2 regions of the Anoxybacillus sp. ST4 genome follow, and region 1 is predicted to be linked to the other one. Evidence: predicted binding sites of a transcription regulator. Region 1 holds the regulator's gene; the other holds the start of a gene.
The links. Region 1 encodes CtsR, which represses protease genes until heat stress. Its sites were predicted from a motif close to ATGGTCAATAAAGGTCAAACA; they were not measured.

Region 1 (15,953 bases):
AAGATCCCTTGAAGATGACAAGGTTGATAGGTCCGAGGTGGAAGCGTGGCGACACGTGTAGCTGACGGATACTAATCGATCGAGGACTTAACTAAGCACACAAGAAAAGCGTAGGCGACTGTTCAGCCACGAAGAACGCGAAAGGCCTGCGAGGAGGCTGTTGCCGCCACAGCAGGACTGAAGCGATTCGAGGGGCTAGGAGCCGAAGCTAGACAGCAAGAAAAGCTGAGAACGGTCCTTGGCGAAGCCAAGGAAACGTCCGACGGAGCCGAGAGCTTTTGACGAAGACGTGCTTGCACGTCGAACGGAAAAAGCGAAGGCGTAGGAGGATGTTAGTTCGAAGCTAGACATCAAGAAAAGCGTAGGCTAACCTGTTATCTAGTTTTGAAGGAATCATCCTTCTATATGTTTGCTCGGTGACGATGGCGGAGAGGTCACACCCGTTCCCATCCCGAACACGGAAGTTAAGCTCTCCAGCGCCGATGGTAGTTGGCGGGACACCGCCTGCGAGAGTAGGACGTTGCCGGGCAAGAAAAGACCAAGACAAATTTAGTCTTGGTCTTTTTGTTTTATTGAACGAATGCAATGGGTAAAATATATAGTAGTGTAGGAAGGGAATCCTTGCATTTTTGAAGAATTCCGTATATATTAAAGTTAAAGTCAAATATAGTCAAAGTCAACTGGCAGAGGAGGGATTATGTGAGGAATATCTCTGATGTCATTGAGCAATATTTAAAACAAGTGCTAAATATGAGCGGAAAAGATATCGTTGAGATTAAACGAAGTGAAATTGCAGACAAATTTCAGTGTGTTCCTTCGCAAATTAACTATGTCATCAATACACGTTTTACACTAGAGAGAGGATATATTGTTGAAAGCAAGCGTGGCGGTGGTGGTTATATTCGCATTATGAAAGTGAAAGCCCAGAGCGCTTCTCAACTTATTGATCATCTACTGTCACTTGTTCAAGAGCGAATTAGCCAAACGCACGGCGAACATATCATTCAACGATTGCTAGATGAAAAGGTAATTTCAGAGCGAGAGGCGAATATGATGTTAAGCGTTATTGATCGCGCCGTTTTATCTATTGATCTTCCTCATCGTGATGAACTGCGTGCGCGCATATTGAAAGCGATGTTGACATCGTTAAAGTACATGTAGAGAGGGTGAATACTTTGATATGCCAAGAGTGTAATCAGCGACCAGCAACGCTTCATTTCACTAAAATTGTGAATGGGGAAAAAACAGAAATACATCTTTGTGAGCAGTGCGCTCATGAAAAAGGTGAAATGTTTATGTTCCCGCATCAAGGCGCTTTTTCAATTAATAATTTAATTGCTGGACTGTTAAATATGGACGCGTCACTAAAAGAACAGAAAGCGCCCTCTTTCCATAGCGAGCATATATTACAATGCGAACGGTGTAAAATGACGTATGCTCAGTTTGTGAAAGTTGGACGTTTTGGTTGTGCGAATTGTTACGAAACATTTGCTCATTATTTACCACCTGTTTTTCGAAGACTACATGGCGGCCATGTGGCTCATGAAGGAAAGATTCCGAAGCGGGTCGGCGGCACACTATATATCCGTAAACAAATTGGACAGCTAAAGCACGTGTTACAAGATCTAATTGTTAAGGAACAATTTGAAAAAGCAGCCGAAGCTCGTGATCAAATTCGGGAACTTGAAACAAAATTAAAGGCAGAAGGGGGCGCTTCACATGAGTAAACAATTATTTTTTCAGCGCGCTCTTAGCCCATGGATGAGTGAAGAAGGGCCAGATTCCGATATTGTGTTAAGCAGTCGAATTCGTCTAGCAAGAAATATGAAACAATATTCGTTTCCAACCGTATTTACAAACGAAGAAGCAATCGCAATTATTGAACTATTTGAACGGTTATTTTCGCAAAAAAGCTATGGGCATATCGGACCTTTTTTCTTATTGAAAATGAACGAATTACAATCAATTGAAAAGCGAGTATTAGTTGAAAAGCATTTAATTAGCCCTCATTTAGCTGAAGATTGCACGTTTGGTGCATGTTTATTATCTGAACAAGAAGAAGCTAGTATCATGATTAATGAGGAAGACCATGTTCGCATTCAATGTTTATTTGCAGGCTTCCAATTAAAAGAAGCATTGAAAATGGCAAGCGCCTTAGACGATTGGATTGAACAGCATGTAGATTATGCCTACGACGAAAAATACGGCTATTTAACAAGCTGCCCGACGAATGTCGGGACGGGATTACGAGCATCTGTCATGATGCATTTACCAGGACTTGTATTAACACAACAAATGAATCAAATCATTCCAGCAATTAATCAACTCGGTTTAGTTGTGCGCGGTACGTACGGAGAAGGTAGTGAGGCGTTAGGTAATATTTTCCAGGTTTCTAACCAAATTACATTAGGAAAAAGCGAGGAAGATATTGTCGAGGATTTAACTGGAGTTGTTCGACAATTAATTGAGCAAGAGCGAATGGCCCGTGAGGCATTAGTAAAAACTTCTAACATACAATTAGAAGATAGGGTATATCGTTCTTACGGTGTTTTAACGAACAGCCGAATCATCGGTTCAAAAGAGGCAGCACAATGTTTATCCGATGTGCGATTAGGCATTGATCTAGGATATATTACAAACGTGCCAAAAACAATTTTAACAGAGCTTATGATTTTGACACAGCCTGGATTTTTACAAAAATATGCAGGCGGTGCAATGCGTCCGCAGGAGCGAGATGTTCGTCGTGCATCGCTCATTCGTGAACGATTATGCCAATTAAGTTAAATTAGAGGGGGTTGATCAAAATGATGTTTGGACGTTTTACAGAGCGAGCACAAAAAGTGCTAGCATTAGCGCAGGAGGAAGCAGTTCGATTAGGACATAACAATATTGGGACAGAGCACATTTTACTCGGTCTTATTCGGGAGGGCGAAGGGATTGCTGCGAAAGCGCTCATGGCGCTCGGATTAGGGCCAGACAAAATTCAGAAAGAAGTAGAGTCACTGATTGGACGTGGAAACGAAGTAGGGCAAACGATTCACTATACACCACGTGCCAAAAAGGTGATTGAGCTCTCTATGGATGAAGCTAGGAAGCTTGGCCATTCTTATGTAGGAACAGAACATATTTTACTCGGTCTCATTCGTGAAGGAGAAGGTGTAGCGGCGCGTGTTTTAAACAATTTAGGTGTAAGCTTAAATAAGGCTCGTCAACAAGTGCTTCAACTGCTAGGAAGCAACGAATCTGCCTCTGGGCATCATGGGGGGACAGCTCACGCCAATACGCCGACGCTAGATAGTTTGGCGCGTGATTTAACAGCGATTGCACGTGAAGGCGGTTTAGACCCTGTGATCGGGAGAAGTAAAGAAATTCAACGTGTTATCGAAGTGTTAAGTCGCAGAACGAAAAATAATCCTGTTTTAATTGGAGAACCGGGTGTAGGAAAAACAGCAATTGCCGAGGGACTAGCTCAACAAATCGTCAATAATGAAGTGCCTGAAACGCTTCGTGATAAGCGTGTAATGACGCTTGACATGGGTACGGTCGTTGCCGGAACAAAATATCGGGGTGAGTTTGAAGATCGTTTGAAAAAAGTGATGGATGAAATTCGTCAAGCTGGCAACATCATTTTATTTATTGACGAATTGCATACGCTCATCGGAGCAGGTGGGGCGGAAGGAGCTATTGATGCATCAAATATTTTAAAACCTTCTCTTGCTCGAGGGGAGTTACAATGCATTGGAGCTACAACGTTAGATGAATATCGAAAATATATCGAAAAAGATGCGGCGTTAGAAAGACGCTTCCAGCCAATTCATGTGGGTGAACCAACTGTTGAGGAATCGATTCAAATTTTAAAAGGATTGCGGGATCGTTATGAGGCGCACCATCGCGTTTCTATTTCAGATGAGGCAATTGAGCAGGCAGTAAAGCTTTCGGATCGTTACATTTCGGATCGATTTTTACCAGATAAGGCGATTGATTTAATTGATGAAGCTTGTTCGAAAGTGCGCTTACGTTCATTCACGACACCACCAAATTTAAAAGAGCTTGAACAAAAACTGGAGGAAATTCGTAAAGAAAAAGATGCCGCAGTGCAAAGTCAAGAATTTGAAAAAGCAGCATCGTTGCGAGATGCCGAACAAAAATTGCGCGAACAACTTGAGGAAACGAAACGGGCATGGAAAGAAAAGCAAGGTCAAGAAAACTCTGAAGTGACTGTAGAAGATATTGCAGCCGTCGTGTCAAGTTGGACCGGAATTCCAGTTTCCAAATTGGCTCAAACAGAAACAGAGCGGTTGTTGAAGTTAGAGGAAATTTTACATTCTCGTGTGATCGGACAAGAAGAAGCAGTTAAAGCTGTTGCAAAGGCTGTTCGTCGTGCTCGAGCAGGGTTAAAAGATCCGAAGCGCCCAATCGGTTCATTTATTTTCCTTGGACCGACAGGTGTAGGAAAGACAGAGTTGGCAAGAGCGCTTGCTGAAGCGATGTTTGGTGACGAAGATGCAATGATCCGCATCGACATGTCTGAATATATGGAGAAACATTCAACGTCACGCCTTGTCGGTTCTCCTCCAGGATATGTTGGCTATGAGGAAGGCGGACAATTGACAGAAAAAGTTCGCCGGAAACCGTATTCTGTCATTTTATTAGATGAGATCGAAAAAGCGCATCCAGATGTGTTTAATATTTTGTTACAAGTATTAGAAGATGGGCGCTTGACAGACTCTAAAGGACGGACGGTTGATTTCCGAAATACAATTATCATTATGACATCAAACGTCGGTGCTGACGCCCTCAAGAGAAATAAATACGTTGGTTTTAATGTACAAGATGAGAGCCAGCAGTACAAAGATATGAAGGGAAAAGTAATGGACGAGTTGAAAAAGGCATTCCGTCCAGAGTTTTTAAACCGAATTGATGAGATCATCGTCTTCCACTCACTTGAGAAAAAACATTTAAAAGAAATTGTATCATTGATGGTCGAACAACTGAAAAAACGACTACAGGAACAACAAATTGATTTAGAATTAACAGATGCAGCGATTGAAAAATTAGCGGAAGAAGGATATGACTTAGAATATGGAGCTCGTCCGTTGCGCCGAGCAATTCAAAAACATGTCGAAGATCGTTTATCTGAAGAATTGTTAAAAGGAACGATTAATAGCGGGCAAAAAGTCGTCATGGATGTAAAAGAAGGTCAGTTTGTTGTACTAACAAACGAGCCGGTAAAATAACAAAACAAGGTATGCTTACGCGCATACCTTGTTTTTCATGGTGAAAGGAATGGAGCAATGGTTAAACGGAAAACGAAATTTGTTTGTCAACATTGTGGGTATGAAACAGCAAAATGGATGGGGAAATGTCCAGGATGTCATTCATGGAATGCGATGGTTGAGGAAACGGAAATTGTAAAATCCCATCATCGTGCGTTATTTGTGCATACAGAAGGGGTATTAGCTAAACCTGTATCCATTACTACGGTAGAGACAACGCAAGAGCCAAGAATTGACACAAAGTTTACAGAGTTCAATCGCGTGTTAGGGGGCGGAATTGTTCGCGGTTCCCTCGTTTTGATCGGGGGCGATCCTGGCATTGGGAAATCGACATTGTTATTGCAAATTTGCGCCCAGCTCGCAAACGATGAACATACTGTGCTATATATTTCCGGGGAAGAATCCGTCAAACAAACGAAGCTTCGTGCTGAACGGTTGCATGTGACGTCCGACCATTTATATGTTTTATCTGAAACGAATTTAGAGCATATTATTCAAACGGTGGATGAGATGAAGCCTGCGTTTGTCGTCATTGACTCGATTCAGACGATATATCGTTCGGAGATTACATCAGCCCCGGGAAGTGTCTCACAAGTTCGTGAATGTACAGCGGAGCTGATGCGAATAGCTAAAACGAAAGGAATTGCTATTTTCATTGTCGGACATGTGACGAAAGAAGGGGCACTTGCAGGACCGCGCATTCTTGAACATATGGTTGACACTGTATTATATTTTGAAGGAGAACGACATCATACGTACCGCATTTTACGGGCGGTAAAAAACCGGTTTGGCTCTACAAATGAAATCGGCATTTTTGAGATGAAAGAAACAGGACTCACAGAAGTAAAAAACCCATCAGAAATTTTTTTAGAAGAGCGTTCCAAAGGTGCATCCGGCTCTACCGTTGTCGCTTCCATGGAAGGTACAAGGCCGGTATTAGTCGAAATTCAAGCATTAGTGTCACCGACTAGCTTCGGAACGCCGCGTCGCATGGCAACAGGCATTGATCATAATCGCGTTTCTTTGCTGATGGCTGTATTAGAAAAACGGGTAGGCTTGCTTCTTCAAAACCAAGATGCGTATTTAAAAGTAGCTGGTGGCATCAAGCTGGACGAACCTGCTATTGACCTAGCGATCGCTGTAAGCATCGCCTCAAGCTTTCGCGATCAACCGACAAATCATACGGATGTTGTCATTGGGGAAGTTGGATTGACAGGGGAAGTTCGCCGCGTGTCTCGGATTGAACAGCGTGTGCAAGAGGCAGTTAAGCTTGGTTTTCAGCGCATTATTATTCCGAAAAGTAACATCGGTGGATGGAACATGCCAAAAAGTGTTGAAGTCATTGGTGTGGCCGATGTAGAAGAAGCGTTGTATTACTCGTTAGGAGAAGGGAAAAATCGGCCAATATTTTAACAAAACGATTAAAAAATGATTAAAAATGATGCTCATATTGGTTTCAAACATTGGAAACTGTTTATAATGTAATAGAGGAGGTGAAAAAACGTGTTAAAACGAATTGTGCAAGCATCCTTTTTAATTACTGGGGGAATGCTGGGAATCATTTTCTTTCCTACTTTGTTGAAATTGTTGCACCTTAACGATCTTCCTTATATCGATAGTCCATATGTAGCGGCCCCAGTTGGTGCGATCATCGTATTCCTTCTCACGTTTTGGTTAGTCGATCATGTGGTTGGACTCATTCATTGGATGGAAGAAACGCTAGTTAAAGCACCTGTGACGGACTTGTTGTTTGGGAGTCTCGGTCTCATTTTTGGGCTCATTGTTGCCTTTTTAGTCGTCATTCCGTTGAATTCTATTCAAATTCCTTTTGTTAATACGATGTTGCCCATTTTTCTTACGCTATTGTTAGGTTACCTAGGTTTTCAAGTTGGGTTCAAAAAGCGAGATGAGTTAATGAACTTATTTTCTTTAACGAACAGAAGCGGAAAGAAAAAAGGGAGCGAGGAAGAAGAGAAAAAAGGAAAGTCGTTAAAAATTTTAGATACGAGTGTCATTATTGACGGACGGATCGCTGACATTTGCCAAACGGGTTTCTTGGAAGGGACGATTGTCATTCCGCGCTTTGTGTTAGAAGAATTACAACATATCGCTGATTCTTCTGATGCCCTCAAGAGAAATCGCGGACGAAGAGGGCTAGATATTTTAAACCGAATTCAAAAAGAATTAGCCATTAACGTTGAGATATATGAAGGTGATTTTGAAGGAATTCAAGAAGTTGATAGCAAGCTCGTAAAATTGGCGCAACTTACGTCAGGGGTTGTCGTGACAAATGATTTTAACTTAAATAAAGTATGTGAGTTGCAAAATGTTCCGGTGTTAAACATTAACGACTTAGCAAACGCCGTCAAACCGATCGTTCTTCCAGGGGAAGAATTAAATGTTCATGTGATTAAAGATGGAAAAGAACAAAACCAAGGTGTTGCCTATTTAGATGACGGAACGATGATCGTTGTTGAAGACGGGAAAGATTATATCGGAAAACGGGTCGATGTACTTGTGACAAGCGTCTTACAAACTTCAGCAGGAAGAATGATTTTCGCCAAATTAAAACTACTCGAAAAAGCATTATGAGCTGTTAGGAGATAGGGAAATGAACTATTCTGTCATTATACCGGCAGCTGGTCAAGGCAAACGAATGAATGCAGGAATGAACAAACAATTTATCGATCTTGAAGGAATGCCAGTTATCATTCATACGTTACGTGTATTTGAACGGGATGTTTTATGCCAAAACATTGTGTTGGTCGTTAATGATCAAGAACGTGAACAGTTTGTTCGTCTGCTTCATCGTTTTGAAATAAAAAAAGTGACATCACTAGTTCCCGGAGGGGAAGAACGACAACAAAGTGTTTACAATGGATTAAAAGCGGTGGGCGATACGGGCATCATACTCATTCACGATGGTGCTCGCCCGTTTGTTACAATTAAAAAAATTCATGAACTCGTTCAAGTAACGGAAAAGACAGGGGCGGCCGTGTTAGCTGTTCCTGTAAAAGATACGATGAAAAAGGTGGTCGATGGCCAAATTGAAAAAACGGTCGATCGATCGAGCTTGTGGGCTGTACAAACACCACAAGCTTTTTCCGTGCCGTTAATTCGCCATGCCCATGAACAGGCGAAAGAAGAACAGTTTATCGGGACAGATGATGCGAGCCTTGTCGAGCGGATCGGTCATCGAGTTGCCATTGTCGAAGGTGAATATACGAATATTAAACTGACAACAAAAGAAGACTTATTATTTGCAGAAGCCATTTTACGTGCGAGAGGAGATCAATGATGTATCGAATTGGACAAGGGTTTGATGTCCATCAGTTTGCTGAAGGGCGTCCGCTTATTATTGGTGGGGTAACGATTCCGTATGAAAAAGGATTGCTCGGACATTCGGATGCAGACGTATTGTTGCATGCGATTGCTGATGCTTGTTTAGGGGCTATTGGTCAAGGGGATATCGGTAAGCATTTTCCCGACACAGATGAAGCATACAAAGATGCCGATTCAGCACTTCTTTTGCAACATGTATGGAGCATTGTGCGCCAACATGGATACAAACTTGTTAATGTGGACTGTACAATTATTGCCCAAAAACCGAAGATGGCACCGTATATTGCAAATATGCAGGAGCGAATTGCTGAGTTGTTAGAAGGGGACGTTTCACAAGTAAACGTGAAGGCAACGACAACAGAAAAGCTTGGTTTTACAGGAAGAGAAGAAGGAATAGCTGCCCAGGCCGTCGTTTTACTACAAAAGAATAATGAATGATGGATTTTGTAGGCGGTTTACGGTACAATGAGGTACAGAAATTAGGTAGATGGAGGTCATGACATGTCACAGGAAGTAAGGGTGCGCTACGCACCGAGTCCGACTGGTCATTTACATATTGGCGGTGCGCGCACAGCATTATTTAATTATTTATTCGCTCGCCATCATCGTGGAAAATTTATCGTTCGTATTGAAGATACAGATATTGAACGGAATGTAGAAGGCGGCGAACAGTCGCAACTTGAAAATTTGAAATGGCTCGGTATTGAATATGACGAATCTATAGATAAAGATGGAGGCTACGGACCTTATCGTCAAACAGAGCGTCTGCACATATATCGTCAATATACAAATGAATTGCTAGAAAAAGGATATGCTTATAAATGTTTTTGTACGCCCGAGGAACTAGAACAGGAGCGTGAGGCACAAAAAGCAGCTGGCATTGCTGCCCCACAATATAGTGGCAAATGCCGTCACTTAACGCCAGAACAAATTCAGCAGCTAGAAGCGGAAGGTAAGCCATACACGATCCGTCTAAAAGTGCCGGAAGGGAAAGTGTACGAATTTGAAGATATGGTGCGCGGCCGTGTTTCTTTTGAATCAAAAGATATCGGAGATTGGGTCATCGTGAAAGCAAATGGTATCCCAACGTATAACTTCGCTGTCGTCATTGATGACCATTTAATGAAAATTACACATGTATTCCGTGGTGAAGAGCATTTATCAAACACGCCAAAACAGTTGATGGTGTATGAATATTTCGGTTGGGAGCCACCAAAATATGCGCATTTGACGCTAATCGTAAATGAAAATCGTAAAAAATTGTCCAAACGTGATGAATCGATTATTCAATTCGTTTCGCAGTATAAAGAGCTTGGTTATTTGCCAGAAGCGATGTTCAACTTCTTTGCGTTATTAGGTTGGTCACCAGAAGGAGAAGAGGAGATTTTCACAAAAGAAGAGCTTATCCGTATGTTCGATGTTTCTCGCTTATCAAAATCTCCATCGATGTTTGATAAGCAAAAGTTGACGTGGATGAACAACCAATATATTAAAAAGCTCGATTTAGATCGTCTCGTTGAATTGTCACTCCCTCATTTAATTCAGGCTGGGCGCTTGCCAGAACAAATGACAAATGAGCAAAAGCAGTGGGCTCGTGATTTAATTGCGTTATACCAAGAGCAAATGAGCTATGGTGCTGAAATTGTAGAGCTATCAGAGCTTTTCTTTAAAAAAGATATTGAATATGATGAAGAAGCGAAAGCAGTTTTAGCCGGTGAACAAGTGCCACATGTATTAAAAGCATTTTACGAACAAATCGAACAGCTTGCGACGTTTAATAGTGAGCAAGTTAAAGCTGCGATTAAAGCGGTACAAAAAGAGACAGGACAAAAAGGGAAAAACTTGTTTATGCCGATTCGTGTGGCTGTAACAGGACAAACGCACGGTCCGGAACTTCCAGAGGCGATTCGTTTGCTCGGAAAAGAAACGGTAATGTCCCGATTAGCAAAACTCATCGGTTAACATTTCTTTGCTTATGTAATAAAATAGGTATAAGTCATATAGACGAAAGCGTTGAAGAGGAGAAGTAGAAAGAATGCAGCATGCCAGAGAGAACCACCTTGGCTGGAAGTGGTTTATGCTTGATTCTTTTGAAATGCACCTCGGAGCCTCCTTTCGAACCAGAGACGTTCTGCAGTAGAATGGAGCGGATTCCCTTCCGTTATAAGGGCAAGAGTGAGCCTTTTGGCTAAACAGAGTGGAACCGCGCTAGTGAAGCGTCTCTGTGTCATTGTACACAGAGACGTTTTTTATTTTGGAAGATAACAAAGGGGGGAACAACGTGTTTAAAACTTTAAAAGAAGACATTGAAGTGATTTTCGAACAAGACCCGGCAGCAAGAAGTTATTTAGAAGTCATTTTGACGTATTCCGGGTTACATGCGATTTGGGCACATCGCATTGCACATGCGCTTTATAAGCGGAAATTTTACTTTTTAGCTCGCCTTATTTCACAAATTAGCCGCTTTTTTACCGGCATTGAAATCCACCCAGGTGCAAAAATTGGTCGCCGCTTTTTCATCGATCACGGCATGGGAGTCGTCATCGGTGAAACGTGCGAAATTGGTGATAACGTAACGGTGTATCAAGGTGTCACACTCGGTGGAACCGGTAAGGAAAAGGGAAAACGTCATCCGACGATTAAAGATAACTGCTTAATTGCAACCGGTGCGAAAGTGCTTGGTTCCATCACTATTGGGGAGAATAGTAAAATTGGGGCCGGTTCGGTCGTGTTGAAAGATGTACCACCAAACTCAACGGTTGTCGGTATTCCAGGGCGTGTCGTTGTACAAAATGGAGTGCGTGTCAATAAAGATTTAAATCATTGTGATTTACCGGATCCAATTGCAGATCGTTTTAAAGAGTTAGAAGCAGAAATCGAGCAACTAAAAACACAATTAGAAGAACTAAAGAAAGGAACGGTGAACCATGAGCATTCAAGTGTATAATACGTTAACGCGAAAAAAGGAACCGTTTGTCCCGATTGAACCAAATAAAGTAAAAATGTATGTATGCGGCCCGACAGTATACAACTATATTCATATTGGTAACGCTCGCCCAGCTATCGTATTTGATACTATTCGACGCTACTTACAATTTCGTGGGTATGAAGTTCAATACGTCTCTAATTTTACCGATGTAGACGATAAACTTATTCGAGCAGCAAGAGAACTAGGAGAAGACGTGCCGACTATTGCAGAGCGGTTTATTGAGGCATATTTTGAAGATATTACAGCGCTTGGTTGCAAAAAGGCAGATGTTCATCCTCGTGTGACAGAAAACATTGATACGATCATTGAATTTATTGAACAGCTCATCGAAAAAGGATATGCGTACGAAGTGGATGGTGACGTATATTATCGCACACGTCGCTTCTCTGATTACGGGAAACTATCGCATCAATCGATTGATGAATTAAAATCAGGCGCCCGTATTGAAGTGGGGGAGAAAAAAGAAGATCCTCTTGATTTTGCGTTATGGAAAGCGGCAAAAGAAGGGGAAATTTACTGGGATAGTCCATGGGGGAAAGGTCGTCCAGGATGGCATATTGAATGTTCAGCCATGGCGCGTAAATATTTAGGAGATACGATTGACATTCATGCTGGTGGGCAAGATTTAACGTTCCCGCACCATGAGAATGAAATTGCTCAATCGGAAGCGTTAACAGGGAAAGTTTTTGCGAAATATTGGTTGCATAATGGCTACATTAATATCGATAACGAAAAAATGTCAAAGTCGCTTGGAAACTTTATTTTAGTGCATGACATTATTCAGCAAGTTGATCCGCAAGTGTTGCGTTTCTTTATGCTTTCGGTTCATTACCGTCATCCAATTAACTATAGCCAGCCGCTGCTTGACAGTGCAAAAAGTGGGTTAGAACGTTTAAAGACAGCGTATGCGAATATAAAACATCGTTTAGAAAGCAGTACAAATTTAACGACAAACGATGAACAATGGCTGACGAAAATTGAAGATTTAAAAAATGAATTTATTCGCGAAATGGATGATGATTTTAATACAGCAAACGGGATCGCCGTTTTGTTTGAACTAGCTAAACAAGCGAACGTATATTTGATGGAGAAGCATACATCTCAAGCGGTTCTTCAAAAGTTTTTACAACAATTTGAACAGCTTTTTGATGTCCTTGGTCTTTCTTTAAAACAAGATGAATTGCTTGATGAAGAAATTGAAGCGCTCATTCAACAGCGAATTGAAGCAAGGAAAAATCGCGATTTTGCATTAGCTGACCGCATTCGTGATGAACTAAAGGCGAAAAACATCATTTTAGAAGATACACCACAAGGAACGAGATGGAGAAGAGGATAAAACGATGTTGCATTTGTTTCCTAAAATGAAAGATTTTCAACAGTTAAACGGTTTAACGTTAGCTTACATTGGTGATGCCGTATACGAGTTATTCGTACGGCATCATCTCCTCGCTTTAGGAAAAGTAAAGCCAAACGATTTACACAACTTAGCAAAAACATATGTTTGTGCTAAAGCACAAGCGAAAGTGTTGCAATCGTTATTAAATCATCATCAACTATCTGATCAAGAGATTTCCATTGTCCGACGTGGACGTAATGCAAAATCTGGGAGCACTCCGAAAAGTACAGACGTACAAACGTATCGTCAAAGTACAGGGTTTGAAGCGTTAATTGGCTACCATTTTTTAAGCGGAAATGAAGAGCGGCTCCATCAATTAATGCAATGGGTGTTCGATGTACAACACAATGATGAGGAAAGGGGGATGTAACGCATGGATCTCATTATCGGTAAAAATCCGGTATTGGAAGCATTAAAATCTGGACGCGAGATGAATAAAATATGGATTGCTGAAGGTTCCCAACGCGGCCAAATGCAACCGATTATCCAGCTTGCTAAAGAGATGGGAATTACGGTGCAATACGTTCCTAAAAAAAAGATGGATCAGTTAAGCGAAGGGAATCATCAAGGGGTCATTGCGCAAGTTGCGGCATATCGATACTACGACGTAGATGACTTGTTCAAAAAAGCCGAAGAACGTGGAGAGGCTCCATTTTTTATCATTTTAGACGAACTCGAAGATCCACACAATTTAGGATCCATTATGCGAACGGCTGATGCAGTAGGTGCTCATGGCATTATTATTCCGAAGCGTCGTTCGGTCGGTTTGACCGCAACCGTCGCAAAAGCGTCAACGGGTGCGATTGAACATGTCCCTGTTGCGCGTGTCACGAACTTAGCACGAACAGTAGATGAATTGAAAGATCGGGGAGTTTGGATTTTCGGAACGGATGCAAAAGGGAATGAAGATTATCGCCAACTAGATGGGGTGATTCCATTAGCGTTAGTCATTGGTAGTGAAGGAAAAGGAATAAGCTGTTTATTACGGGATAAGTGCGATGTGCTCGTTCGCTTGCCGATGGTTGGACATGTTACATCGTTAAATGCTTCCGTTGCGGCTAGCTTGTTAATGTATGAGGTGTATCGAAAACGTCATCCATTAGGTGAGTAAGATGGATATTTTAATCGTTGATGGCTACAACATCATCGGTGCTTGGCCGGAATTGCGGGAACTACGGGATGTAGATTTAGCTTTGGCGCGCGATCGACTTGTCGAGAGAATGGCAGAGTATCAAGCATTTACCGGCTGTAAAGTGATTATTGTTTTTGACGCACACCTCGTACAAGGAACAACAAAAAAATATGTCGATCATCAAGTAGAAGTCATTTTTACAAAAGAAAATGAAACAGCAGATGAACATATTGAGAAATTGGCGAAGTCGCTCCAAAAAGTTCGGACGAAAGTATACGTGGCTACATCAGATTATACAGAACAATGGGCGATTTTTGGTCAAGGGGCGTTGCGCAAATCAGCACGAGAGCTACTCATTGAGGTGGATGCGGTGCAGCGAAATATTTCAAGCAACGTCAAGCATATTCAACAAAAAAAGCCGATGTCAAAAATTCCTCTGACGGATGAAGTCGCAAAAATTTTCGAAAAATGGCGAAGAGGGGAAAAATGAACGATTGACCCTGTAAAAAAATGTACTGTATAATACTTTTATCCATGTGCAGGGCGGGGGGATCGGCGTGAGCGCAAATGCAAATGAAAAACAACAAAGCCGTTATGAACAACTAGAAGATGAAACGATTGTAGAACTTGTGCATCAAGGTGATAGTGAGGCACTTGATTATTTAATTCATAAGTACAAAAATTTTGTCCGAGCGAAAGCACGTTCATATTTTTTAGTCGGTGCAGATCGCGAAGATATTGTACAAGAAGGAATGATCGGATTATATAAAGCGATCCGAGATTTTAAAGAAGATAAGCAGTCGTCGTTTAAGGCGTTTGCCGAGCTGTGCATCACGAGGCAAATGATTACAGCGATAAAAATGGCTACGCGCCAAAAACATATTCCACTTAATTGCTATGTTTCATTGGACAAGCCGATTTACGAAGATGATTCTGCCCGTACATTAATGGACGTTCTTTCGGGAACGAAAATAACAAATCCTGAAGAGTTAATCATTAATCGTGAAGAGTTCGATCATATTGAAGAAAAGATGACTGAACTGCTTAGCGATTTAGAACGGAAAGTGCTCCTTCTTTATTTGGAAGGTCGATCGTATCAAGAAATTTCCGAAGAGCTTAATCGGCACGTTAAGTCGATTGATAACGCATTGCAACGCGTAAAACGCAAGTTAGAGAAGTATATAGAAATTCAAGGAATTAGCTTATAATATTGACATAAAAAAAAGTTGTATGATACAGTTTTTAAGACGTAGTATGTCGGAGGAAAACGTATGCGCAAAAAAGTGATTTTAGCATGCAGCCAATGTTTAAATAGAAATTATTCAACAATGAAAAATGTTGCTCAACATAGTGAGCGGCTTGAGATGAAAAAGTTTTGTAAAACATGCAATACGCATACGCTTCACCGTGAAACGAAGTAATTGATGATCCCGAGATGTTGGAGGGTTTTATATGCAACAATTAACGAAATTTTTCCGCGAAGTCGTTCGTGAAATGAAAAAAGTTAGCTGGCCGAAACGAAAAGAACTAGTGAATTATACGATTACTGTTTTAGCGACAGTTGCATTTTTCACTGTATTTTTTGCAGTTGTTGATTTAGGAATTTCAGAGTTAGTTCGTTTTATACTTGAATAGCACTAGTATATCCATGGTATAATGAAAGATAACAAACAGAAATAAAGCCCGGTAACGGGTTTTTATTTTGCCTAAAAAAGATATGTTTAGGGAGGGAAGGACGATAGCGTCCCAACAAATGGAAAAGAATTGGTATGTTATTCATACGTACTCAGGTTACGAAAATAAAGTAAAAACGAACTT
Region 2 (15,953 bases), on a different contig from region 1:
TTGAAATGCGTTGATTAAATAAAAAAAGCGCAACGAGCAATCCTTCTGGAGCGTTTTGAAAGCCGATCGCTAAGGCGATTAAGTTGCCGATTTCGCCCCCTTCCCCAGAGGCGTAGCTCACGCCAACTGATAGTCCTTCTGGGATGTTATGGAGCGTAATGGCGGCGAGCACAAGGAGCGATTTTTTATCAATAGCTATGCTGCTTTCAGTATGCGCTAAATCAATATGCGGCACCATTTTTTCAAGAAACGTTAACGTCAATACGCCGGCGCATAGTCCAACCGCAAGCGAGAGAAACGTTCCTGAAGATAGCGCTTCAGGAATGAGGCCGAGCATGGACGCTGCCATCATGACCCCGGCGGTAAACGCCAGCAACATATCGCGCCATTGGTGCGTAAGGGAGCGCGATAAAAATAAAATAGGAATCGCGCCAGCACCTGTTGCTAGCGCGGATAACGTACTGCCAACAAGCATGTCAAACATGTTTCTACCTCCTACTGTAAAGGAAGGCGAACGGTAATCGTCGTTCCTTTATTTTCTATACTATGAATGTCGATCGTTCCTTCATGCATGTCAACGATTCGTTTACATACGACGAGCCCGAGTCCTGTTCCCATTTGCTTCGATGTGACAAACGGTTGAAACAATTTATCTTTGACATGTTTCGGTATGCCGCTGCCGGTGTCGGAAACGTGCAACAGTGCCCAGCCGTCTTGTTTCGCAAGCGAAATGGTAAGCTGTCCGCCACTTGACATCGCTTCGATCGCGTTTTTCGCTAAGTTTAACACGACTTGTTTTAAATGGTCTTTACAACAGCGAATAGGTAGCGATACGCGAGCGCATTGCAACGAATACACGACGTTATGCAAATGCGCTTGCGATTCAATAATTGGATGAATGCTTAAAACGATATCGTTCAAATCGCACGTTTCAAACTTTTGCGCTGTTGGTTTGCCGAGAATTAAAAACTCATTGACGATGTCGTTAATGCGTGTAATTTCGTTTTGAATGACCGAAAAATAAAGTTGTGATTCGTTATCTTTATGCTTTTCACTCAACAGTTGGATAAATCCTTTAATGCCGGCGAGCGGGTTGCGGATTTCGTGGGCGGTACTTGCTGCAAGCGTGCCGACTAATTCAAGTTTTTGCGCTTCTGTTTCCATTCGTTCCATCATCGTTCGCCGCTTCAATAACCAATATTGAATAAATAACCAAATCATATGCATCGCAACAATGAACGTAAACACGTACGGAAGCGCCGCCTGCACCCGTTGTTTGTTAGCGACGGGCGGCACGTTCGCCTCGATCAGCCACGGTGCTTGATTTAAATGAACGACGACGGTTTCTTCCGATGCGCGAAGATCGTTTGCGCTGAACAGTTCGTTTCCTTTTTCATCATACAAGCGAAACGAAGCTTGTGGATAGATGATTTTCATGCGCTGCTTTATATAATCTGTCCGCAACGTTGCGACTAAAAAACCGATCGCACGCTTCGTTCGTTCATCAATGATCGGTGTCACGATCGTTGCCGTCTCATCGTCGGTAAACATCGGCTGCTTTGTTGCTTCTGCTAGTTGCATCGCCGGACTCGTACTTTCGGAAAAAAACGAAATGCGCTCAAAGCGAACATCTTGTTTTTCTATTTGCTTCACTACATCATGTATGTTTTCTTTTATGTCTGTATGTTTGCTTATCACGAGCGCCAATGTTTCAAGCCGGGCCGTCGTTTCCGCAAGAAAGCGATCTAAATCGTTTTTATGTATGTTCGCAAACATGCGCGTCTCTTCTAACTGTTGCCGTTGTAGCTGTTCGTCTTGCCAACGTACAATCCACACGCTCCCGATCAAACATGGGACAATAACGAGCAATATGTACAGCCACCGCCTTGTTCTCTCTCTCCCCATATACGCTCCCTCAACAAAACAAAATTCAAGGAATATTATAACATAAAAGATAAGAAAAAGACGGAGAAAATGATAACCGTATTAAATAGAGTATGTTTATTGACAAGTACAGAAATATATTTTGGTTAAAAAAACAATTTGCAAAAAAAAAAAAATGATACAATAAACTAGGCTTTAAAAAAGTAAAAGATTTCTAGGAGGAAGCGGATGTGAGAAGATTGACTTTTTTCGTTATTATCATGTTATACTTGATTCCTAGTAGCAGTGTTCGTGCTTATGAGCTATTTGGTGGAAAATATAGGAATCCAAACTCGCTAAAATATTGGATCGATTCGTCGGTTATTAATGCTGGTTATGAAGCGAGGGTAGTGTATGGTTCGGAAGCGTTCGATAGCTCCCCACTTATTGGTACGACCAGAACGTACGATGCCTCCCAAGCTAACTATAAATGGTGGGCTAGTACGAAGGATATGGGTTCCGTTGTCGCTGATTGCATTAACTATCATGTGAACTGGTTGGGACAAGTGACTGCTTGTTGGGATTGCACATACGATAAGTCGCAGTTGAGGATCTATTTACCAGGTTTTCAAAAGTTGTCTTGGGTTCAAACGAGGGAAACAACAGCACACGAGGTCGGTCATGCTCTCGGATTGGATCATGAAGACGATGTTCGTGCTATTATGCTTTCAAAGGGTTTCCTAAATGACGAGTATCCGCAAAGTGATGATTGGAATGGAATAAATGCTATCTATTAGTGGAAAGGAAGTAGCCTGATGAAAAAGATTATTTTTCTTTTTTTTACCATTTTATTTTTGTCTGCCTGTAACAATACACAATCTGAACTAAGCAATGTGAATACAAAATATGTTCATAGTGAGTCGAAAATTATAGACGAATACAATTATTTAGAAGAAATGGAGAATGATAGTGAAGTTATTTTGATAGGTACGAAAAAAAATGGAGAGAGTTATTTCGATAAAGATGGCGATATGGTGACGGGTTTTTACACGATAAGTGATGTTGAGATCAAAAAAGTGTTTAAAAATGAAAAGGGATACACGTTAAATAAGGGTAATATCATAAAAGTTATGGAGAACGGAGCGTTTGATAAAAAGGCTAATACAATGTACGGTTCGGCAGGGTACCAGTTGATGAAAGATAATAAAAGCTATCTTTTATTTTTAAGAAAAAGCACGACACATGATGAGTATACGATCAAAGGTGTTTATTATGGGAAAGTGCCGTTAGATAGTAATCACATGGAATACAAGGGTGATTTGAACAGTAGTAAACAAGTGAATAATAAACAAATCGAAAAATTAAATCAACTATTTGAAGAGGCAAGAAAAAAGTATAGAGAATAAAGAAGATGATATAATGTGTCCCCCGCCGAAATGACGGGGGTTTTGTTATGCAGATTGTTTTTGTTTAGTTTTATGTTCGCTTTGTTGTTTAAGAAGTAGCGGATAAAACAACAAGCTGCTTGCCAGCAAGGCGATGCCGAGTAAAAATGTTTTCATATCGGCCGTTCCGGCTTTCACAAGCCAAATGGAATACATCGTCGCAAGCACGGCGATCGTTCCGTCTGTCATTCGTTCTTGCATCGTGCGATACGTCTCTCCTGTCCAAACGAGCTTCAATTGGAAGACGGATGCGATGACGTACGGAACGAGATACGATAATGTCGCAATGTAAATGACGAAATCAAACGCGGCCGCCATTGAGTTTGAAATTGTTGAAAAAATGAATAGCTGCGCAATCATATTTGAGACGATTAAAGAAAAGCGCGGCATTCCTTTTTTATTTTCTTGTAAAAAGGCGCGCATAAACAATCCTTGTTTGGCCGCTTGGTACGGCACTTCTGCACTTAAAAAAATCCAGCCGAGCGTAGAGCCGATTAAACTAATTAAACCGAGCCCTGCAAGCAGTTGTGATCCGATCGGTCCTAGAACTGTTCCGATCGCATCGACGAGCGGCTTTTCTGACTGCATAAGCGCTTCTTGTTTCAACAATCCCATGACGAGCACGCTAATGCCGATGTAAATCGCTAAGGCGATAAATAAACCGACAATCGTTGCTCGTTTCACATCGCTTTGTTTGCGCGCGCGCGAAGCGAAGACGATCGCTGATTCAATGCCGATAAACGCCCAAAGCGTGCTTAATGCGACGTTGTTGATTTGCGAAAGAAGCCCGAGCGTATGACCTGCTTCATCGTAACGCGGAGCAACAAACGGCTGGATATAGCTTTTTTCAAAGGCGAACAATCCGATCACAATGAATAAGAAAAAGCCGAGCACTTTCGTTGCGGTGGCAACAAAGTTTAATTTTCCAGCGTTTTCTGCTCCTTGTAAAATAATTGTATGCATCATCCATAAAAGCGCTGTACAAACGAGAAACGTCAGCAAATTGCCGAGTTTTAACGTAAATGAACTAGCGGAAAAGACGACATGCCCGCTCGTTAAAATAGGGAAAAACGTTGATAAGTAACTAGCAAACGTCGTAATAATGGCGACGTTTCCAGCGACGTTTCCGATCCAATATCCCCAAGATGACATAAAACCGGATAAGATCGACGCATTTGAACCTTTCGGAAACAGCTCCTTCGCATAAATTTGCGGTCCGCCATTTAATTCTGGTTTTCGAATCGCTAAATTACCAAAAATGATCGCAATCATTAACACCCCAGCCCCCGTCAGCAGCCAGCCGAGTAGCACGCCAGCAGGGCTTGCCGCCTCCGCAAGCGAACGAGGGAGCATAAAAATTCCAGATCCGACCATATTGCCGACAACGAGCGCGGTCAATAACCAAAAACCGAGTTTTTGTTGTTTCATGTTCGTCATCCTTTCGTTCATAAAATATACGGTGCGTACGGTAGAGCGCTGTTGTCGTGCACTTTTTTCAAACAAAAAAGTGCACCCTAAGTTTTCAACGGGTGCACAATATATGACACATCCGCATCAAACTTAAGATCGATAGCTCTCCACCGCATGCGCGATGACAGTCCTGCACCTATTCGGCCACAGGCCCAGCTTATAGCGCCAGAGCACGCTATAAACTTCGGCGACAAATCCTTTCATCCCACTTCAGCGACGTCTCTGCGTCTCCATGAAACTACTATTATTTGCCGCGACCTCTATCTCATCTTAGTTGACGAGAAAGATTTCATATGCAATTGACGTTACTATCGTACAAAAATCTTTTCCTTTCGTCAATGAAAATTTTTTCTCACATATATACAATTGGGGAATAGACGGTATATAATAAAAGTGAGTACTCACTCACTTTTATGAAAGCGAGGGAACATGATGGCGATTCAATTGCAACGCGTGAGTAAACATTTTCATAAAAAAGAAGTTATTCACAACGTATCACTCGAAGTGAATGACGGAGAAATTTTCGGCATACTCGGTCCATCCGGAGCGGGAAAAACGACGCTCGTCAAAATGATCGCAGGCATTGATACGGCGACAGAAGGAACGATTCATGTGCTCGGTGCGCGCATGCCGAATTTGCAAACAATGGCGCGTATCGGCTTTATGGCACAGTCGGATGCGTTATACGGGGAGCTTACGGCACTTGAAAATTTACACTTTTTCGCATCGATTTATGGACTAAAAGGGAAGAAGAAAAAAGAGCGCATTGAAGACGTGTTGCAGCTTGTCAATTTAACGGACGATATGAAAAAAGCGGTTTATCAATATTCTGGCGGAATGAAGCGACGTCTATCGCTAGCGGTCGCCCTTCTCCACGAGCCAGAAGTGCTTATTTTAGATGAGCCGACCGTTGGGATCGATCCGCTTCTTCGGCAAGCGATTTGGGAAGAACTTGAACGCATTCGTCAACGCGGAACGACGATCGTTGTAACGACGCACGTCATGGACGAAGCAGAAAAATGTATGCGTCTTGCGATGATTCGCAACGGACGGTTAATTGCCGTCGGCAGCCCAGACGAATTGAAGAAACAAACAGGCACAACGACGTTAGAACGAGCATTTTTACATTTTGGGGGGGCATATGCATGAGAATTCAAGCGATTGTCGTTCGCATTATTCGTCAGTTTTTTCGCGATAAGCGAACGCTTGCATTAATGATTGTCGCACCGATGTTTGTGTTGTTTTTAATGGACTTAGTGTTTAACGGGGAACAATATGAACCGCATATCGCGGTTGATGCAAACGTGCCACAGCCGTTTCAAGACGCATTAAAAGAAGCGGATGCGCATGTGACGACGATGACAAAAGCGAAGGCGATGAACGAACTAGATGAGCAACAAATCGACGCGTTTATTGAAATGAAGCAAACCGCTTTCCGTCTGACGCTCGAAGGAAGCGATCCGTCCATCAGCAAAACGGTGCTCATGACGGTGCAAAAAGCAGCGCAAACGCTTATGCCACCGATGAAACAACCATTCACGATTGACACCGTATATATGCACGGCTCAGAAAACATGGCGTTATTTGATAATTTCGGTCCGGTATTAATAGGCTTTTTCATTTTCTTTTTCGTCTTTTTAATTGCAGGGGTGTCGTTTTTGCGGGAGCGGACGAGCGGCACGCTTGAGCGGCTGCTCGCGACGCCGTTAAAGCGATGGGAAATTGTGATCGGTTACGTCATCGGCTTTGGCATATTTACAACGATTCAAGCAAGTCTCATTTCTTCGTTTGCGATTTATATATTAGACATGATGATGGAAGGTTCGATGTTGTATGTGCTGCTCATTACGTTTTTATTAGCGATGACGGCGCTCACGTTAGGGACGTTATTATCTTCGTTTGCGAACAACGAATTGCAAATGATTCAATTTATTCCGCTCGTCGTCGTTCCACAAGTCTTTTTTTCAGGGCTATTTCATTTAGAAACGATGGAGCCTTGGCTTCGTTCCGTTAGCTTCGCCATGCCGTTATATTACGGAGCTGATGCGTTAAGAGAAATTATGATTCGCGGAAAAGGATGGGAAGCGATTTCGATTGATGTGTACGTTTTGATTAGTTTTTCGCTTTTATTTATGATATTAAATGTATTCGCATTAAAGAAATATCGAAAGTTGTGAGGGTATGATGGACGAACGAAAATGGTTGTTTGATTTATTGAACGCAGATGAACACGAGTTCAGTGAAAAACAAGTGAACATTTTACAAGCAGCAATTGACATGTTTGCGGAAAAGGGATATGCAGCGACGTCGACGAGCGAAATCGCCAAGCGGGCAGGGGTGGCAGAAGGGACGATTTTTCGCCACTATAAAACGAAAAAAGATTTGTTGTTGGCGATCGTAAAACCGACGTTATTTCAATCGGTAGCGCCGTTTTTAGCGAAAAAGTTTGTGAAAGACGTATTTGAAAACGAATATGAACATTATGAACAGTTTGTGCGCGCCGTTTTTAAAAATCGGTATGAATTTGTCAAAACATATTTGCCTGCGATTCGTGTGTTATGGCAAGAAATGTCATTCCACGATGACATTAAAGCACAGTTTCAAACGATTTTTATCAATCATGTGTACGAAAAGTTTAAACAAATTGTCGAGCATTTTCAACGAAAAGGGGAGCTCGCCCAACTCCCGCCGGAGACGATTATTCGCTTGACGATTACAACAATTGCGGGATTTTTACTCACTCGTTTTCTTCTCATGCCCGACTACCCGTGGGATGATGAAAGAGAGATGGAGCGGACGATTCAGTTTTTGATGAATGGACTAAAGCGAGCATGATAGGTCATTTTCCTATCATGTTTTTTTATTTTTTTAAAAAAAGGTCTTGAAAGTCAAAAAAGGTCAAATTATAATAAAGTCAGAAAGGTCAAATATAGTCAAAGTCAAAAGGAGGTTGGTGCCTATGATGTGCCAAGTATGTAAACAAAATGAAGCAAACATCTTTTTACATGTGCAAGTAAACAACGAAAAACAACAGTTGCACCTTTGCGAAGCGTGCTATGCAAAACAAAAACAACAATTAAAAGTGCCAGCAGGATTCCACTTCGATCGTTTCGATCAATTGTTCTCCGACTTCTTCGCACCGCTGACTAACGAAGCCGTTTCCCATGTCCAACAACAAGAACAACAACCGAAACGAAACGGATTGCTTGATCAATTCGGTCGAAACTTAACGCAATTAGCGAAAGCAGGACTCATTGATCCCGTCATCGGACGCGATAAAGAAATTGAACGCGTCATTGAAATTTTAAATCGTCGCAATAAAAACAATCCGGTGTTAATTGGTGAACCGGGCGTTGGTAAAACGGCGATCGTCGAAGGATTAGCGCTTAAAATCGTCGAAGGATCTGTTCCAACAAAATTATTAAACAAAGAAGTGTACGTGCTTGACGTCGCTTCCTTAGTCGCAAACACAGGCATTCGCGGTCAATTTGAAGAGCGAATGAAACAACTCATTGCTGAATTGCAACAACGGAAAAACGTCATTTTATTCATCGATGAAATTCATTTACTTGTCGGTGCCGGATCAGCAGAAGGCTCGATGGATGCAAGCAACATATTAAAACCGACGCTTGCCCGCGGAGAATTGCAAATCATCGGCGCAACAACGTTAAAAGAATATCGTCAAATTGAAAAAGATGCTGCGCTTGAACGCCGCTTCCAACCGGTCGTCGTTCATGAACCGACAATTGAACAAGCGATCAACATTTTAAAAGGCATTCAGCCAAAATATGAACAATTCCATCAAGTAAAATACACAGATGAAGCGATTCAAGCATGCGTCACATTGTCGCATCGCTACATTCAAGACCGCTTCCTTCCTGATAAGGCGATTGACTTGTTAGATGAGGCTGGCTCTAAAGTAAGCTTAAAAGCGATGCCGACAAATAAAGAAGCGATCGAACAACGTCTTGAACAAATAAGAAAAGAGAAAGAACAAGCGGCACAAGAAGAAAATTACGAACTCGCAGCCAAATTGCGCACAGAAGAATTGCAGCTTGAAAAACAACTACAACAAAACGGACAAGCAGAACAACCTATTGTTGATGTCATGCACATTCAACAAATCATTGAAGAAAAAACGGGCATTCCGGTCGGCAAATTACAAGCGGATGAACAAGCAAAAATGAAACATTTAGAAGAAAACTTAGCGAAAAAAGTGATCGGTCAAGAAGAAGCGGTGAAAAAAATCGCTAAAGCGATCCGCAGAAGTCGCGCCGGCTTAAAAGCGAAAAACCGTCCGATCGGTTCGTTTTTATTCGTCGGTCCGACTGGCGTTGGTAAAACAGAATTGTCAAAGACGCTTGCTGAACAATTGTTTGGCTCTAAAGAGGCGATGATTCGCTTAGATATGAGCGAATATATGGAAAAACATGCGGTCGCCAAACTGATCGGTGCACCTCCTGGTTACATTGGTCATGAGGAAGCTGGTCAATTGACGGAAAAAGTGCGCCGCAATCCTTACAGCATCATCTTGCTTGATGAAATGGAAAAAGCGCATCCGGATGTGCAACATATGTTTTTGCAAATTTTAGAAGACGGTCGTTTAACAGATAGCCAAGGTCGCACCGTCAGCTTTAAAGATACAGTCATCATTATGACATCAAACGCTGGTACAAACGTGGAAGGCGACTTGCTTCAACGCCTCAGCCTATACTTTAAACCGGAATTTTTAAACCGTCTCGATGCGATCATCGAATTTAAACCGCTTGAAAAAGCACATATGTTGCAAATTGTTGACCTTATGCTTTATGAATTGCAACGTACACTTTCGGAACAACACGTCACGATGACTATTAGCGACAAAGCGAAAGAAAAATTAGCTGAACTTGGCTACCATCCGACATTTGGCGCTCGTCCACTCCGCCGCGTCATTCAAGAACATGTCGAAGATCAAATTGCCGACGTGTTGCTCGATGAAGAAAACGTACGTACAATCCACATTGATGTAGAAGACGACCGCATCGTTGTGAAACATGAAAGAGATGAATAAAACAAGACGAAGGTGTCCCAAAAATCATGTGGACACCTTGTCTCTTATCGACTATGCACAAGTTAAGAATAAGCTTTGTTCATTCGTATATTGTATATTTTTCATTGAAGTAAAGCAGTCTTTGTTTTTTTGAAATAAAAGTCAAGTAATCTTTCCTTTTAGTTGTATTGCTTTGCCTTTTTTCTTAGATGGATAAGTCCATTGAAAAGAAGTCCCCATTTGTCCTTCTACATTTTGTAATATATTCGCAATATAAACATCTATTTTTTCCATTTCAAGTGTTTTTGTATCATTTTTGAAAACAATGATATAATTTGCCCAGTGAATCTTTGGATCCCCGTATCCACCAATTCCAGCATAAGCCCATTCCGCTAATTTTTTATTTAGAATGGGAAGTTCTTTCTCCATCACTTTATAAAGATCATCATATCGTTTTTTTAGTTCGGTAAAGCCTCCGACTTCTTGTAACTTTAGGAAAGCTTCTTGTAATTTTTTATCTTTTATATCTAATACCTCTATAAAACTTTCTGCTGTGTATTCATGGATTGAAACATACTTCGCACTTGAGCGTTTGCAACTAAATGTGAATATTTCTTCCGAACGTCTATCTGTCGTAATGGTAAGTAGAATATCTGTTTTTGGTTGTCCACCCGTTTCGAGTCTAGGAATTTTATCAGTTGCCTCTATTTCCCGTATTTTCTCGTCTCTTGATAAACCTATTAAACTCATGATTTGTTGAAATGTTGGATAAAAATAACCATCTTCTGTTGAACTTGATTGATTCCATTTTTCTATGTTGGACGAGTGGTTTAGTATAGATACTAGTCGCTTTTCGAAGTTTTTTCCTTCCGTTGCTTTTCTTTTTCCAATGTGTTCATTTTCTAAACTTTTTGATTCTAAGCGTTGTTCAAGCTCACTTAAACTTAAAACATCATCAATGGCTGTATACATTTTTTTCTCCCTAATTTTTTTTTGATAACTTAGCGCTTGATTTTTGTTATAATGATCAAGCCCTTCAGGAAAAACTAAGTATACTTTGTTCACATGTTGGTTTATTTCTTTAATATGGTAAGAATCCCATTGAATTTGTTTTGCACGATCTGTTCGAATGGTTGACGTAGTATGTATTCCCCAAACTTCGCCATCACGGAAGGTAATAAGATGGTCTAATTTAAATTGTTTTTTATCAAAATTGGGATAACCCGTTTTATAAGGTGATATATTTTCAGCAATATGTCCTTCTCGAGTGTATGTTTCGATTAGTGACTGAAGATTTTTTTTGTTTTTTTCACCATGTTCTTGTTTGTGGCGATTTTCTTGTTCCAAGTCTCGTCACTCCCTGTACAGATTAGATTGTTCTGTATTTTATCTTACCACAAATTTACTTATAAAAAAAGAGCAGGAACTTGTCCTACTCCTTTAACATATAATGTATTCAATATTGTTTTCCATTTGGTTATAGATCATGTTTAACGTATTTACTACTTCTTGTCCTAAAGCATAAGCTAGTAGCGGAGGAATAGCATCACCGATCTGTTCATATCGATCTTGTTCCGGATCGGAATGGAACTTTACAAAAGGTCCTTCAAAAATATACCAATCAGGAAAACTTTGAAGTCTCGCAGCTTCTCTTGGAGTTAACCCTCGATGCTGAAATGGGTGTATCATTTCATCTAGACAATGGGATGTGACCGTAAAACTTGGGGTATCTTCCCTTAATCTCCTGTTTCTTGCGCCATATAACTTGTTCGGAAAAAGTTCTCGTCTTAAGTCTTCTCTGTTTTCTGAAATCAAACGTTCAGCAGCAGTTTTCATATTTTCACCTTGATGTATAAGTTCCATACGTTTAACCATTTTCTCACGATGATTTACTGCTTTGTGTGAAGTTAATGAATTTTCATGGAATGCTAAGTGCTTTGGAACACTTAGTGTAACTCCACGCATTTTAAGTAAAAAATCACGTCTTTGTTCGCTAAGTGTGTGATCTGACAAATTGAATGTATACTCTGTTACCTCTTCACCTGGGCGAACTTCAGGTAAGTCTAATAAAGCATCTCCTACGGTAACATAAGGAAACATTCGATTAGGTCCGTGAGTTGGGAGTGGGTATCGAAAAGTCGCATTGTAGTTGCGATTAATCCCAACTAAAAAAATGCGTTCTCGATTTTGAGGGACACCGTAATGGCTTGCTGTTAGAAGAATTTGATGGGGATCACGGCTAGCTAAACAAAAGGACGTATCATAAGCAGTTGATTCAAATTCATCGCAAATATTTTTGAATACAGATTTACCATTTGAACGTTTTGATAATAGTCCTTTTACATTCTCAAAAAGAACCATTTTGCTTTTCACATGGCGAGCGATACGCAAAATATTTAAAAACAAATCGTCTCGTTCATCTCCATCTTCTCTCTTCCCAGCCATAGAAAAACTTTCGCACGGAGCCCCTCCTGTTACAATATCTACCGAATCCACACCAAAACGTTGTTTAAGAATTTTTGAAATAAGGTCATTGGAAACTTTATTAATGTCTCCATAGATGAGAAGGGTACGTTCACTTTTTCTAAAAAACTTCTCTGGATTTTCCATCGTACCAGATAGGAAACTTTCTAAATCAAAAATTTCAGCATCGTGAGAAGCACTATACGTTTGAACTGTCCAATAACTCATTTCAACTGCAATTAAAGGTTTTATTCCACTCCACATAAAACCAGTTGCTAATCCGCCAGGTCCTGCAAATAAATCGATACTTGTATACATAAAACCTCCTCCATTTATTAAAATCTCTATCAAGTTCATTTTAACAAATATGAATGAAAAAATCTTTATTTTTTATTCGAAGCGTTTAGAGCTTGTATACGTCGTGAAAAATAAAAAACTGCCGCAATGGGCAGTTAGATGAGTTTCGTCAGTTTGTCTGTAATTTTCACCATATGTTGCTGTACTTGATGAAGTTCGTCGATTGCTTCGGCGCTATTATTTATTTTTTCCGCCACTTCTTGAAGCATATGAACCATCTCTAACACCGAGTTTGTAATATGATTCAGCTGTTCGGAAATGTCTTCGGCGGAATGTTTGCTTTTTTCTGCCATTTTGCGTACTTCTTCTGCGACGATCGCAAAGCCGCGACCGTGTTCGCCAGCGCGCGCTGCCTCAATCGCAGCGTTTAATCCGAGCAAATTTGATTGCATCGCGATGTCTTTCACGAACGAAATGACGCCTTGAATTTCCTCTGTGCTTTTGCTTACTTTTTCCGCTTTTTCACTCAACTGTTTCACGTGATTGTTGATTAAGCGGGCCGTTTGTTGAATATCGCTCGTGCTCGCGTTCATTTCTTCAAGTAAACTCGCAAACTCTTCATTTAGCGTCTGGTGGCGGTCGGTAACGTCGGTGGCGAGTTTAAAGATCGCTTGCACTTGCCCTTGTTCGTCTAATACCGGAGCGTAGAGCGCCTCAAGCCATATATGTTTGCCGTCGCGTGTGACGCGTTGCACCGTGCCGTAAAACGGCTGTTTGTTTTTTAGGCGATCCCAAAATTGTGTATACTCGTAGCTGTTTGCGTATTCTGGAAGACAAAATTGACGGTGGGATAAACCGAGCAATTGTTGCTCCGTGTAGCCCATCGCTTGAAGAAACGCATCGTTTGCCCATAATACTGTCGTATCCGGGCGAAATAAAATGACCGCGAACGAGCGGCACATCGATTCAAATAGACGCTCTAAATCGATCGGGATGGAACTCACTTTCATTTGTTTGCCTCCTTTAACTTATCATACATACATTGTACTATGATTCATGATATAACGGCAATTGAACGTACACAGTCGTTCCTTTCCCTAGTTCGCTTTCAAAGCGAACCGATCCCCCGTGTAGTTTTACAATTTGCTTAACAATTGCAATGCCAAGCCCTGTGCCGCCATGTTCGCGCGAGCGGGAGCGGTCGGTGCGGAAAAAGCGTTCGCCTAATCGTTCGATGTCCTGTTTCGACATTCCTTGTCCTGAATCGGAAATAACGAGCTCGCACATCGGATGTTTGTTTACGGTGCGTAAAGATATGTTGCCGCCAGAAGGGGTGTAGCGCAACGCATTATCAAGCAAGTTTTGCAACACTTGTTCGATGCGATCTGGATCGCCATCGACGACTAAATCATGGTCGACATCGAGAGAAAGATGGATGTCTTTTTCTTGCAAGAGCGGCTCGTATTTTTCAATCGTTTCTTCTATGAGTTGTGCGATTGAAAACGGAGTGCGCACGAGCGGATATGTGCCTTCTAATTGCGCCAAATCGAGCAAATCGCGCACAAGACGTTGCATGCGGCTCGCTTCGCGGTGAATGAGCTTCATGTATTTTTTTTGTTGTTCTTCATCTTTCGCGACGCCGTCTAATAGCGCTTCACTATATCCTTTCACATAGCTTAACGGCGTGCGCAATTCGTGGGAAACGTTCGCTAAAAATTCTTTTTTTCGTTCATCTTCTTTGGCGAGCGCATGCGCCATTTGATTGAACGCCTTCGCTAATTGTCCGATTTCATCTTCCGCTTCGACATTCACGTGGACGGAAAAATCGCCTTGCGAGACGCGATAAGCCGCTTGTTGCATATGTTGCAGCGGTTTTGTAAAATGCATCGCAATTTTCCGCCCGACAAATACAGTAATGAATAAAAAAAGGCTACCGCCGATCATGACGAACATTTGAATGCGCTCGAGCACATCTTCAATGGACGCGAGCGGAACGTACAAATATAAAATGCCCATTAGGCGATGTTCGTCTAATAGCGGAATGATGATGCCGACAATTTGACGGTCAAACGTTTGTTCATATCCTTTTTTTGTCACTGTTTTTCCGGCAAGTAGTTGTTGCCGTTCTGCTTCGCTAATAATGGAGTGATGATCAACTTCAAACGGCAAGCAGGCGCTTAATTCACGCGGATTGTTGACGAGAACAATTTCTGCGTCGGATATGTCATTGATGAAGGAAACAGTGTCGCGAAACGAGTCCGTCAGCGCACCGCCTTCATATTTTGCTGCGATGTTCATTCCTTCTTGCAACAAACGTTGTTCGACGCTTGACATATAAATGTTTTCATATATATAAACAGCAACCGTATATAAAAGCAACACCGCAAGCACTAAGAAAGCGCTAATCGTTAGCCATAGCTTTTGTTGTAAGGAAAGAGAATTAAACTGTTTCATCAAATTTATATCCCACTCCCCATACCGTTTGGATGAGTTGCCCAGCGTCGCCTAATTTAATGCGCAACGTTTTAATATGCGTATCGACTGTGCGCGTGCTGCCGACGTAATGAATGCCCCAGACGCGATCTAACAGCTGTTCACGCGTAAATACTTGACCGCGATGTTTTAAAAACAAGATGAGCAGTTCAAATTCTTTTAACGTTAAAAGAACAGGTTTTCCGTTGACCGTGACTTTTCGCGCTTTTTCATCGACAACGATCGGACCTGCTTCATATTGTAGAGCGGCGTCAGCCCCTTTCGTTCGCCGGAGTACAGCATGAACGCGCGCCACAACTTCATTCGGGCTAAACGGTTTCACGATGTAGTCGTCAGCCCCAATTTTAAGCCCATATACACGATCCCATTCATCGCTTCGAGCCGTTAAAAAAATGATAGGGACTTGCGAACGCTCGCGCACGTACATGCAAAAACGATAGCCGTCAAGTTTTGGCATCATAATATCAAGTAAAATTAAATCGACATGTCTTCGTCCGAATTGTGCAAGCCCTTCTTCGCCATCGTCTGCTTCGATGCACGTAAATCCTTCTGGCTCTAAATATAGGCGCAGCAATTCACGCATCTCTTTTTCATCGTCAATAATTAAAATCGTTGCCACGTTCATTCCTCCTTCGCATCGCGGAAAAAGATGTAAAACGGTCCGTGTCCAACAGAAACAGTATTTGTTTGTTTGAATGTTTTTTCATCAACAAAAAGTAGTTCATTGCTGTCGTAGCTTGCGATGACGAGATCGTTTTTCGCCTTTGTCATCGCAAACGGATTGGCGCCGATATTCAGCTCGCGAATTAAGCGTTTTGTGTCTCGATCAAACGCGTATAACATGTTCGATCCGTGACAAAGAACGTATATTGCTTCGTTCGTTTGAGAGAATT

Region 2: K1I44_RS08475 (ATP-dependent Clp protease ATP-binding subunit) is a predicted target of CtsR. The motif match lies at 7,663-7,683, and genes of this name have one in related genera.

Annotation. Positions count from the first base shown of each region.
Region 1 covers NZ_JAHZOE010000014.1:39,250-55,202, reverse strand. Annotated here, with positions in the region: partial or broken rRNA gene K1I44_RS10100 (23S ribosomal RNA) at 1-95, shown strand, start outside; rRNA gene rrf (5S ribosomal RNA) at 413-529, shown strand; gene K1I44_RS10090 (CtsR family transcriptional regulator) at 751-1,161, shown strand; gene mcsA (protein-arginine kinase activator protein McsA) at 1,176-1,727, shown strand; gene mcsB (protein-arginine kinase McsB) at 1,720-2,784, shown strand; gene clpC (ATP-dependent protease ATP-binding subunit ClpC) at 2,805-5,237, shown strand; gene radA (DNA repair protein RadA) at 5,295-6,689, shown strand; gene K1I44_RS10065 (PIN/TRAM domain-containing protein) at 6,780-7,868, shown strand; gene ispD (2-C-methyl-D-erythritol 4-phosphate cytidylyltransferase) at 7,888-8,574, shown strand; gene ispF (2-C-methyl-D-erythritol 2,4-cyclodiphosphate synthase) at 8,574-9,056, shown strand; gene gltX (glutamate--tRNA ligase) at 9,120-10,580, shown strand; T-box leader at 10,623-10,845, shown strand; gene cysE (serine O-acetyltransferase) at 10,900-11,565, shown strand; gene cysS (cysteine--tRNA ligase) at 11,546-12,943, shown strand; gene K1I44_RS10035 (Mini-ribonuclease 3) at 12,948-13,373, shown strand; gene rlmB (23S rRNA (guanosine(2251)-2'-O)-methyltransferase RlmB) at 13,377-14,114, shown strand; gene K1I44_RS10025 (NYN domain-containing protein) at 14,116-14,625, shown strand; gene sigH (RNA polymerase sporulation sigma factor SigH) at 14,693-15,343, shown strand; gene rpmG (50S ribosomal protein L33) at 15,407-15,556, shown strand; gene secE (preprotein translocase subunit SecE) at 15,588-15,770, shown strand; gene nusG (transcription termination/antitermination protein NusG) at 15,889-15,953, shown strand, end outside.
Region 2 covers NZ_JAHZOE010000010.1:60,827-76,779, forward strand. Annotated here, with positions in the region: gene K1I44_RS08435 (ZIP family metal transporter) at 1-484, opposite strand, end outside; gene K1I44_RS08440 (ATP-binding protein) at 496-1,836, opposite strand; gene K1I44_RS08445 (matrixin family metalloprotease) at 2,115-2,660, shown strand; gene K1I44_RS08450 (membrane lipoprotein lipid attachment site-containing protein) at 2,679-3,269, shown strand; gene K1I44_RS08455 (amino acid permease) at 3,315-4,736, opposite strand; lysine riboswitch at 4,871-5,049, opposite strand; gene K1I44_RS08460 (ABC transporter ATP-binding protein) at 5,211-5,927, shown strand; gene K1I44_RS08465 (ABC transporter permease) at 5,924-6,955, shown strand; gene K1I44_RS08470 (TetR/AcrR family transcriptional regulator) at 6,963-7,613, shown strand; gene K1I44_RS08475 (ATP-dependent Clp protease ATP-binding subunit) at 7,738-9,828, shown strand; gene K1I44_RS08480 (MspI family type II restriction endonuclease) at 9,970-11,154, opposite strand; gene K1I44_RS08485 (DNA cytosine methyltransferase) at 11,248-12,588, opposite strand; gene K1I44_RS08490 (methyl-accepting chemotaxis protein) at 12,723-13,577, opposite strand; gene K1I44_RS08495 (sensor histidine kinase) at 13,615-15,021, opposite strand; gene K1I44_RS08500 (response regulator transcription factor) at 15,008-15,685, opposite strand; gene K1I44_RS08505 (YncE family protein) at 15,682-15,953, opposite strand, start outside.